One region of the Micromonospora pallida genome, then DNA from elsewhere that is predicted to be linked to it. Evidence: riboswitches for the same ligand, from Rfam matches in the RefSeq annotation. Region 1 holds a riboswitch; each other region holds the start of a gene.

Region 1 (3,265 bases):
TCAGCCGGGGCAACCGCACCGTCCCGCCGTCGATCAGCGGTACGCCCCACCGTCGACAGAAGACCCCGAGCACCGCGTCGGACTCGGCGACCCGCAGGTCGCACCAGAGCGCCAACTCCAGGCCGCCGGCGACGGCGTACCCGGAGATCGCGGCGATCACCGGCTTGGTCAGCGACATCCGGGTCGGCCCCATCGGGCCGTCCCCCTCCGCTTCGACGCGGTTGCCGCTGGGCGTACCGATGGCCTTCAGGTCGGCACCGGCGCAGAAGGTGCCGCCCGCTCCCCAGAGCACGGCCACGGCGGCGGTCGGGTCGGCGTCGAAGGCGCGGAACGCGTCGGCGAGCGCCCGTGCGGTCGGGCCGTCGACGGCGTTGCGGGCCGCCGGCCGGTCCAGGATCACCGTGGTCACCGGTCCGTCGCGTTCGACCCGTACGCCCATCGGACCAGGATGCCGCCCGCCGGCACACCGCGCCAGACGCCCCGGTCGCGGTCGTCGCGACGCTGCGAGCCGGGAGCCGGGAGCCGGTAGCCGGTAGCCGGGCGCTGGGAGCCGCGCGCCGGTAGCCAGGAGCCGGGCCGGTCAGGCCCGGTCGGGGCGGACCAGGGTGGCGCCGAGCGCGGCACCGACCACGCCGGCCACCCCGAGGAACTGCGGCCAGGCCAGCAGCTCGTCGAGGAGGACCAGGCCGACCAGCGCGCCGATCGCCGGTTCGAGGCTCAGCAGCACCGCGAAGACCCGCGCCGGCATCCGACGCAGCGCGGACATCTCCGCCGAGTACGGCAGCACCGACGACAGCAGGGCCACGCCGACCCCGAGCAGCAGGACCCACGGGTCGACCAGCGCGGCACCGCTCCCGGCGATACCGAACGGCAGTACGGCGAGCGCGCCGACCGCCATGCCCAGGGCCAGCCCCCGGGCGCCGGGCACCCGCTTGCTGACCGCCCCGCCGAACACCACGTAACCGGCCCAGCCGACTGCGGTGCCGAGGCAGAAGAGCAGCCCGAGGCCGTCGACCGCCGAGCCGCCCAGGCCACTGATCAGCAGAACGCCACCCCCGGCCAGCACCGCCCAGAGCGCGTCGAGCAGCCGGCGGCTGCCGGCCAGCCCCACCAGCAGCGGCCCGGCGAAGCCGATGGTCACCGCCACGCCCAGCGGTACCCGGTGCAGGGCGGCGTAGAAGCTGAGGTTCATCAACGCGAGCATCAGCCCGAACCCGACCACCAGCCCGCCGGTACGCCAACCCAGCCGCAGTCCCGGCCGGACGACCGCGAGCAGGATCAGCGCGGCGAAGCCGAGCCGCAGGGTGGTCGTGCCGCCGGGGCTGGTGCTGCCGAACAGGTGCTTGGCCACCGCCGCGCCGAGCTGGGTGGAGAGCATCCCGAGCAGCATCAGCAGCGGCGGCGGTACGGCGTCGGGGCGTCCGACCACACCGACGAGCCGGGCGACGGTCGGGGCGGGGACCGGCGTGGGACGGAGGGTGTGCGCGTACATGCGCAACACCATGCCGTTTCGTCCGTCGACGGGGCGACCGTAATCCCGTCCTCCGGCTACCCTGGTCGACGGCACGACACAGTGAGGTGCCCCGCGCGAGCGGGGAGAATCGGGAAGCCGGTGTGAATCCGGCACGGGCCCGCCGCGGTGACCGGGGAGCCACCGTCCAGGCGCGAACAGCGCAGCCACTGGTCCACGAGGGCTGGGAAGGCGGACGGCACGGCGTCGATCCGGGAGTCCGAAGACCGGCCTCGCGTCACGCGCCCATCCGCCACGGGTGGGCCGAGCGCAGCGGGAGCCTGCCCATGGACCTGTACGACGTCATCCACCGCCGCCGGGACGTACGCGCCCAGTTCACCGGAGAGCCGGTGCCCGAGGACGCCCTGCACCGGGTGCTGACCGCGGCACACGCCGCACCGAGCGTCGGCTACTCCCAGCCCTGGGACTTCGTGGTGGTGCGGGACGCCGACACGCGCCGCCGGTTCCACGAGCACGTCCGCACCGAGCGGGACGTCTTCGCCGCCACCCTCCACGGGGAGGCGGCCGAACGGTTCGCCCGGATCAAGATCGACGGGGTGCTGGAGTCGACCCTGTCGATCGTGGTCACCCACGACCAGTCGCGGGGCGGGCCGGCGGTGCTCGGGCGGCACGCCATCGCCGACACCGGTCTCTACTCGACCTGCCTGGCCATCCAGAACCTCTGGCTCGCCGCCACCGCCGAGGGGCTCGGCGTCGGCTGGGTCTCCTTCTATCGGGAGCCCTGGCTGGCCGACCTGCTCGGCATTCCCACCGGTATCCGGCCGGTCGCCTGGCTCTGCCTCGGGCCGGTGACCCATTTCGAGGCCGTACCCGACCTGGTCCGGCACGGCTGGCGGCAGGCCCGTCCGCTCGCCCAGGCCGTCCACCACGACCACTGGACGCCCTCCGCCTGACACTTCCCGCCGCCGTCGTCCCGCCTCGCCGCGTCGCGCGGTCGCGGGGCGGGGCGCCGGGCGGGTGGCGGTGGCGGCGGGGAATTCGTCACTGTCGCCCGGTTTGGCGGCTGCCGTACCGGGAAGTCGGCAGGGGTGCGAGCACTCCTGACGAAGATCGAACAGGCGGCCGGCCTGGACCGGGTCGGTGACCGCCTCCAGCGGGCGGTGCAGGCCGCCCTACGGCCGCAGCGCGTCCGTGACCTGCTGCACGGGGTGTGGCTGGGGCACCCGCTGCACCCGGCGATGGTGCAGGTGCCGGTCGGCGCGTGGATGAGCGCCGCCCTCCTCGACGCGATGCCCGGCCAGCGGCGTGCCGCGACCGCGCTGGTGGCCGTCGGTACGGCCAGTGCCGTGCCGGCGGCCGTCGCCGGGCTCAACGACTGGGCTGCCCTGGACCGGGAGCAACGCCGGGTGGGGCTGGTGCACGCCGCCTCGAACACCGTCGGCCTGGCCTGTTACGCCGGCTCGCTCGCTGCCCGGCTGAGCGGCCGGCACAACCTGGGGCGGACGCTGGCGTACCTCGGGCTCGGTGCGGCGAGCGCCGGCGCGTACCTCGGCGGGCACCTGGCGTACAAGCAGGGGGCGCAGGTCAACCAGAGCATCTCCGAGGCGCACCGGATCGGCGACGGCTGGCACCCGGTCGGCGACCTGGCCGCCCTGCCCGACCGGGAACTGGTCACCCGCGAGATCGACGACGTCTCGGTGATCCTCTACCGGCACGGCGACGACGTCACCGTCATGCTGGAACGCTGCCCGCACCAGAGCGGACCGCTCGGCCAGGGCGAGGTACGGGAGATCG
Region 2 (3,265 bases), 3.5 Mb from region 1:
TGGCACTGAACAGCAGCACGCACAGCAGGCCCGCCACCGCCCGGCCGGTGGTCGTCGCCGCCGCCTCGGCCCCGGCCGGATTCCAGCCCAGCCGGGTCGGGGAGTGCACGGACACCAGCAGCGGCAGCGCGGAGGTGGCGATGAACAGCGCCGGCACCCGGGCGGCCCGCAGCAGCACCGGCAGCGGGACCCGGGCCGGACCGACCAGCAGCAGCGCGGCGGCGGTGCCCGCCAACGCGGCTCCCGGCCACGGGGGCAGCGCCACCGCGCAGCCCAGCAGGCCCAGGGCCAGCAGTGCCTTCTCGCCCGGGTGCCGCAGTCGCCAGGGGCCGGTGTGCGCGGCGACGTCGATGGCGAACACTAGCCGGCGGTGCGGTCGGTGTCGCGCAACCGTTGCCGGGTGCGGGCGACCCCGAAGTAGTAGCCGAGGAAGCCGGCCCCGACCGCCGCCTGGAGGGCGAACAGTCCCGACTCGATCTCACCGGAGGGCGGCTCGTAGATGGCGGAGAACCACGGTTCGTAGTCCGGGTGGTCGGTGACGATGGCCGCCTCGGCCTGGGCGTCCGCCCCGGCGAACGGCTCCTCGTGTGAATCGCCGAGCCCGAGGGCCAGTGGGGCGACCGCCAGCGCGACCACCGCCAGCAGCAGGAGCAGGTTCACCCGTCCGAAGCGCTTCACGCCGGCACCTCCTCGGTCTTGCGCAGCACGCCGAGGCGGCGCAGCTCGTCGCCGCTGACCCGGGTCAGCAGCCGCACCACCAGTACCGACAGCAGCCCCTCGCCGATCGCCAGGGGGATCTGGGTGACGGCGAAGATGCCGCCGAACTTCGCCACCGCGCCGAGGAAGCCGGACGCCGGGTCGGGGAACGCGAGGGCGAGCTGCACGCTGGTGACGCAGTAGGTCGCCAGGCCGCCCAGCGTGGCGGCGAGGAACACCGCCACGTCGAGCCCGCCGCCGAGCCGGCGGGCCAGCAGGTAGGCGCCGTAGGCCACCCACGGGCCGACGATGGCCATCGAGAAGACGTTGGCACCGAGCGTGCTCAGCCCGCCGTGGGCCAGCAGGAGCGCCTGGAACAGCAGGACGATGCTGCCGAGGACGCTCATCACCGGCGGCCGGAACAGCACCGCGCCGAGGCCGGTGCCGGTGGGGTGGGACGACGATCCGGTGACCGACGGGATCTTCAACGCCGAGAGCGCGAAGGTGAAGGCACCCGCCGCTCCCAGCAACAACTTGGCTTCGGGATCCCGGCGGACCTGCTGGACCAGGGCCCGGCTGCCGTGGACGACGAAGGGTGCGGACACCACGAACCACGCCGCGGCCTGCACCGGGGGTAGATACCCCTCGGCAATGTGCATGGGAGACCTTCCTCTCCAACACCTCGTGGACGAGATCACTGTCAAGGCCGGTCTCCTGGCTCCCGGATCGATGCTCCCCCCGGCCTTCCCAGGCCGTCGGCCCAGTGGCGCAAGTCGGAGGTCACTCCCCGGTCACAGTGGCGAGGGCCGCGCCGGTCTTCCACCGGCTTCCCGAGCACCTTGACGGCGAGAGGCTATCCACCCGCGACCCGGCGGGGCAAGGGATCGGCCGCCATCCGATCACCGTGTGCCCTGGATGTGCAGGTCAGGGGCGGGACGGGAGATTGTGATCATCATGACGCTCCGCCCCCTGGGCCGCTATTGCCAAGTTTTGGCAACTACGTGAGGATGGCCTCTGCGTGGGTCGCATGGTGCCCCGGGATGGCGGGGCCGTTCCGGGCCGACGCAGTCGTACCGGTCGAGCAACGGTGGGAGCGTGTCATGGGTACCCCTTCAGGCCGGTGGCCGGCCGGGCCAGCCCGGTGGGTGGCGGCGGCCGTCGTCGGCGTACTGGCCCTGGCCGGCTGTTCGGCCCCGACGGCCACGTCGCCGGGCGTCGGCGGCGGCACCCTCGTGGTGGCGACGGCGGCTGAGCCGACGACGCTGAACCCGGTGCTGAACTACGGGGTCGACGGCGCCTCGCTGATCTTCGACGGCCTGGTCGCCCGGGACGACCGCAACCAGCTCGTGCCGGCCCTGGCCCGCGAGCTGCCCACCGTGTCGGCGGACGGGAAGACGGTGACCGCGAAGCTGCGCGACGGGGTCCTCTTCCACGACGGCAGCCCGCTCACCGCGCAGGACGTGGTCTTCACCTACCAGACTGTGCTGGACCCGAAGGTCGACTCGACGCTCCGCTCCGATCTGGACATGCTCGCCTCCGTCACCGCGCCCGACCCGGCGACCGTGGTGTTCACCCTCCGGCACGCCTACACGCCGTTCCTGCAACGGCTGACGCTGGGCATCGTGCCGGCGAAGGCGCTGGCCGGGCAGGACGTCAACAAGGCCGCGTTCAACCGCCAGCCGGTGGGCACCGGCCCGTACCGGGTGACCTCGTGGACTCCCGGTGACCGACTCGTGCTCGCCGCCAACGACCGGTACTGGGGCGGCAAGCCCGCCAACCCGGGCGTGGTGGTGGCGTTCGTCCCCGACGACAACGTCCGTGCCCAGCGGACGCGGGCGGGGGAGTTCGACGCGGCGGAGTTGGCGCCGAAGCTGGCCACCGGGTTCGACGAGCGCGACGGCTACCGGGTGTTCAAGGTGCCCACCGCCGACTACCGGGGCGTCGTGCTGCCGATGGGCAATCCGGTCACCGGGGACCCGGCCGTACGGCGGGCGCTCAACGCGGCGGTGGACCGCGCGGCGATGGTGACTGGTGTGCTCGGCGGGGCGGGGGAGCCCGCCTTCGGGCCGGTGCCGCCGTCGTCGGAGTTCGCCGAGCCCGCGATCGTCGGCAAGCCGACCGCCGACCAGGCCGCCGCCACCGCCGCCCTCGACGCGGCCGGCTGGCGGCCCGGCCCGGACGGCGTCCGGGTCAAGGATGGTCGCCCGGCGGCCTTCGCGCTGATGTACCCGGCCACCGACAGCCTGCGCAAGGAACTCGCCCTCGCGGTCACCGCCGACGCGCGGAAGGTCGGCATCAAGATCACTCCCGAGGGGCTGACCTGGGACGCGATCACCCCACGGATGGCCAGCGACGCGGTGGTCATGGGCTTCGGCACCCCGTACGACCCGGACTTCGTCACCTTCAAGCTGTTCACCTCGACCTTCGCCGGCCAGGGCTTCTTCAACCCCGGCTCCTACCGCTCCGACATGGTCGACCAGGCGCTGCGGGACGGCCGGGCCAACGCCGACCCGGCGGCCCGGAAGGCCGCGTACGCCACCTTCCAGAAGCAGCTCGCCACCGACCTGCC
Region 3 (3,265 bases), 450 kb from region 1:
GCCCGGCGTGCAGTCGTACCTGACGCCCGTGCAACGCGGACGCCAGGAAGAGACCCCGGCCGACGTGGATCGCCACGTACGCCCCCGCGAACACCAGGGCACGGTCGGAGAAGGCTCGGGGCGCCGAACCAGCCATCAGGATGGCGCCGAGCATGGCCCAGAGCGTCATGACAACGATGGGCGGCCGCTGCGGATGGTAGAGGTCGGTTGCCAATGCGGTGACGGACCAGACCCACCAGACCGCCATCAGCAGCACCACAGCCTGGAATACTCCGCTCGAGCTGGGATTCCGGGCCAAGGTCTGCGAGGTCAAGGCGAGCGCGGCGACGAAGGCCAGATCAAAAAACAGCTCCAGCAAGGTCGCGCGCTGTGGGCCCTCGCCCTCACGTGCCAGCCCTACCGCCTGATCGGTCGTCATCGGTTGCGCGTCCTAGTTGACTCCGAGGTCGTAGGGGATCGACGACAGTTTCCGGGCAGCGAAACCGGCCGGACCGAGTGACCCAGAGGCCGTCGTCGTCGACGATAGCCAACCTTCGGCTTGAAGTTCCTTAAACGCCTCAATCCAGACATCGTGCTCCGGCAGAAACTTGACCACCTCAGGTCATGTTGTGCCGCTGGTGAGCCTCGATCTTTCGCCGCAACTCGTTCATTCGCCCGCCCGACGCCGCGACACCGCAGGGCGGCGCCGCCGGCCGCCGATGGTGATGACCACGTCGTCGGTGTACGCGGCGTCGACGCTGACCCCGTCGGGGGGCGAACAGGTGCCGCGGCACCCGACGAAACGCCGCCTCTACCGCAGGCGAGGTGATCCGGTTGTCAGCGAGCAACTGGACGGCCTACCGTTGCGGGCCAGCGCCGGACTTCGACCGGACTTCCCCCACACGTACACGCGTCTTGAGTTGTCGCATCAGTCATGCCACCACCACGGCGGCTGTCAATGCCGGCATCCGACCTCGAGCGTCGGACCTACGGCGCTGGCGATCGACCACCGTCGACGGAATGCCTTCCCGCTTACCGCGGGCCATGGTGACAGGCAGCGTCTCCCCTGGTTAGGGTATGGCCGCCGTGGTGCTCGGGAAGCCGGTGCGAAACCGGAGCGGCCCTCGCCACTGTGATCGGGATGCCGGAGGCCACCGCAAGGTCACTGGGCGCAAGCCTGGGAAGGCCGGCCGTCGGCGCACCACCCGTCAGCCAGGAGACCGGCCACGGCAGGAGAACGACTCCGTCCACGAGGTGCTGGAAGGCGGTTCCGCTGTGCGGTCCCCTGTGTCCTGGCGCGTTGCCGCGCCCCTGTCCGTCCTGCTCGTCCTGCTCGGCGGCTGCTCCGCCCCCGACGACGGCCCGGCCACCGCGCCGTCGGGTTCCGCCGGACCCGTCACGCTGACCAACTGCGGCACACCGGTGACGATCACGAAGCCGCCGGCACGTGCCGTGACGATGAACCAGTCCGCCACCGAGATCATGCTTGCCCTCGGCCTGCAGGACCGCATGATCGGTACGGCGTACCTCGACGACGAGGTGCTGCCCGACTACGCCGCCGCGTACGCCAAGGTTCCGGTCCTGGCCAAGGAGTACCCGTCGAAGGAGAGCCTGCTCGAGGCGGAACCGGATTTCGTGTACGCGTCGTTCACCAGCGCCTTCGGCGACGAGGGTGTCGGCGACCGGGGCGAGTGGCAGAAGCTCGGTGTCGGCACGTACCTCTCACCTGCCGGTTGTCCCAAGGAGACCCGGCCGGCGAAACTGACCATGAATGACGTGTTCGGTGAGATCCGGGAGATCGCCACGATCTTCGGCGTACCCGATCGCGCGGAGAAGCTCGTCGCCGACCAGCAGGCTCGCATCGCCCAGGCCAGAGCCGGCGCGAAGAACGCGAAGGTGCTGTGGTGGGACGGCGGCAGCGACGCGCCCAGCGTCGGCGCCTGTTGCGGCGGCCCCGGCATGATCATGGCCGAAGCTGGGGTCACCAACGCCTTCGCCGACCTGGACGGCAGCTGGGCCAACTCCAGCTGGGAGACGGTCGCCGACCGCAACCCCGACCTGATCGTGCTCATCGACGCGAGCTGGGACCCGGCCTCGGCGAAGAAGACGTTCCTGGCGAAGAACGCGACGCTGAAGGACCTGCCGGCAGTAAAGAACCAGCGGTACGTCGTCATCCCGTTCTCTTCGACGTCGGCGGGTGTGCGCAATATGCTCGCCGTCGAAGCCCTCGCCAAGGCGGCGAGCTGACCACGCTCACCCGCCCGCCGGCAGCGGTGGTCACGCCGCCGGTTCGGGCGGCAAGCACGGTCACGGCGACGCTGCTGCTCGTCAGTGGGCTGCTGCTGTCGGTGGGCGCGGCGGTCACGGTCGGACCGGCCGACCTTTCCCTACGTACCGTGTGGAGTGTCATCGCCGACCACCTCGGCCTGATCGACGCCGACGTGCCGTTGCTGCGTGACCACATCGTGTGGCACATGCGGTTGCCGCGGGTGCTCGGTGCCGCCGTCGTCGGTGCCGGTCTCGCCGCCGCGGGCACGGTCATGCAGACCGTCACCCGCAACCCGCTGGCCGACCCGTACCTGCTCGGGGTCTCCTCCGGGGCCTCGCTGGGCGCGGTCGTCGTCATCACCCTCGGCCTGGGAAGCGGCGTCGCCGCGCTCAGCGGCGGCGCGTTCACCGGGGCGCTCGTCGCGTTCGGCCTCGTGCTCGCGATCGCCGGCCGGGCCGTGCTGCGGCCGACCAGAGTGGTCCTCGCCGGCGTCGCCATCGCCCAGCTCTGCGCCGCCCTGACCTCCTTCGTCATCATCTGGGTGGCGGATCCGCACGCCACCCAGTCGATCACCTTCTGGCTCTCCGGTTCCCTCGCTCGCGCCGACTGGACTGCTCTCGGGTGGGCCACGCCGGTCCTCGTCGTCGTGCTGGCCGTCGTGTTCGGGCACGCGCGGGCGCTCAACGCCTTCACGTTCGGTGAGGAGGCCGCCGCTACCCTCGGCGTCGACGTCAGCCGGGTCCGGTGGCTGCTGCTGATCGCCACCGCCCTGCTCACTGCGGTCCTGGTGGCCGTCAGCGGGGCGATCGGCTTCGTGGGATTGATCCTGCCGCACGCCGCCCGCCTGCTCACCGGCCCCGACCACCGGCGGCTGTTGCCCGTCGTGGTGCTCGCCGGCGCCATCTTCATGATCTGGGTCGACACCGCCGCCCGCGCGGTCTTCGAACCCAGGGAACTGCCCGCCGGTGTCCTGACCGCCCTGCTCGGTGTGCCTGCCTTCATCGTCCTGATGCACCG

The links. A riboswitch is a leader RNA that binds a small molecule or an ion and turns the genes downstream of it on or off. The one in region 1 is predicted to bind cobalamin.
Region 2: linked by a shared signal. The riboswitch ahead of GA0074692_RS09805 (energy-coupling factor ABC transporter permease) and the one ahead of bluB (5,6-dimethylbenzimidazole synthase) in region 1 are both predicted to bind cobalamin.
Region 3: linked by a shared signal. The riboswitch ahead of GA0074692_RS26100 (ABC transporter substrate-binding protein) and the one ahead of bluB (5,6-dimethylbenzimidazole synthase) in region 1 are both predicted to bind cobalamin.

The regions. Positions count from the first base shown of each region.
Region 1 covers NZ_FMHW01000002.1:5,724,858-5,728,122, reverse strand. Annotated here, with positions in the region: gene GA0074692_RS23920 (crotonase/enoyl-CoA hydratase family protein) at 1-439, opposite strand, end outside; gene GA0074692_RS23915 (EamA family transporter) at 581-1,492, opposite strand; cobalamin riboswitch at 1,565-1,760, shown strand; gene bluB (5,6-dimethylbenzimidazole synthase) at 1,798-2,424, shown strand; gene GA0074692_RS23905 (Rieske (2Fe-2S) protein) at 2,560-3,265, shown strand, end outside.
Region 2 covers NZ_FMHW01000002.1:2,245,389-2,248,653, reverse strand. Annotated here, with positions in the region: gene cbiQ (cobalt ECF transporter T component CbiQ) at 1-361, opposite strand, end outside; gene GA0074692_RS09810 (energy-coupling factor ABC transporter substrate-binding protein) at 361-678, opposite strand; gene GA0074692_RS09805 (energy-coupling factor ABC transporter permease) at 675-1,355, opposite strand; cobalamin riboswitch at 1,384-1,553, opposite strand; gene GA0074692_RS09800 (ABC transporter substrate-binding protein) at 1,797-3,265, shown strand, end outside.
Region 3 covers NZ_FMHW01000002.1:6,179,601-6,182,865, reverse strand. Annotated here, with positions in the region: gene GA0074692_RS26105 (low temperature requirement protein A) at 1-418, opposite strand, end outside; cobalamin riboswitch at 1,050-1,222, shown strand; gene GA0074692_RS26100 (ABC transporter substrate-binding protein) at 1,267-2,226, shown strand; gene GA0074692_RS26095 (FecCD family ABC transporter permease) at 2,253-3,265, shown strand, end outside.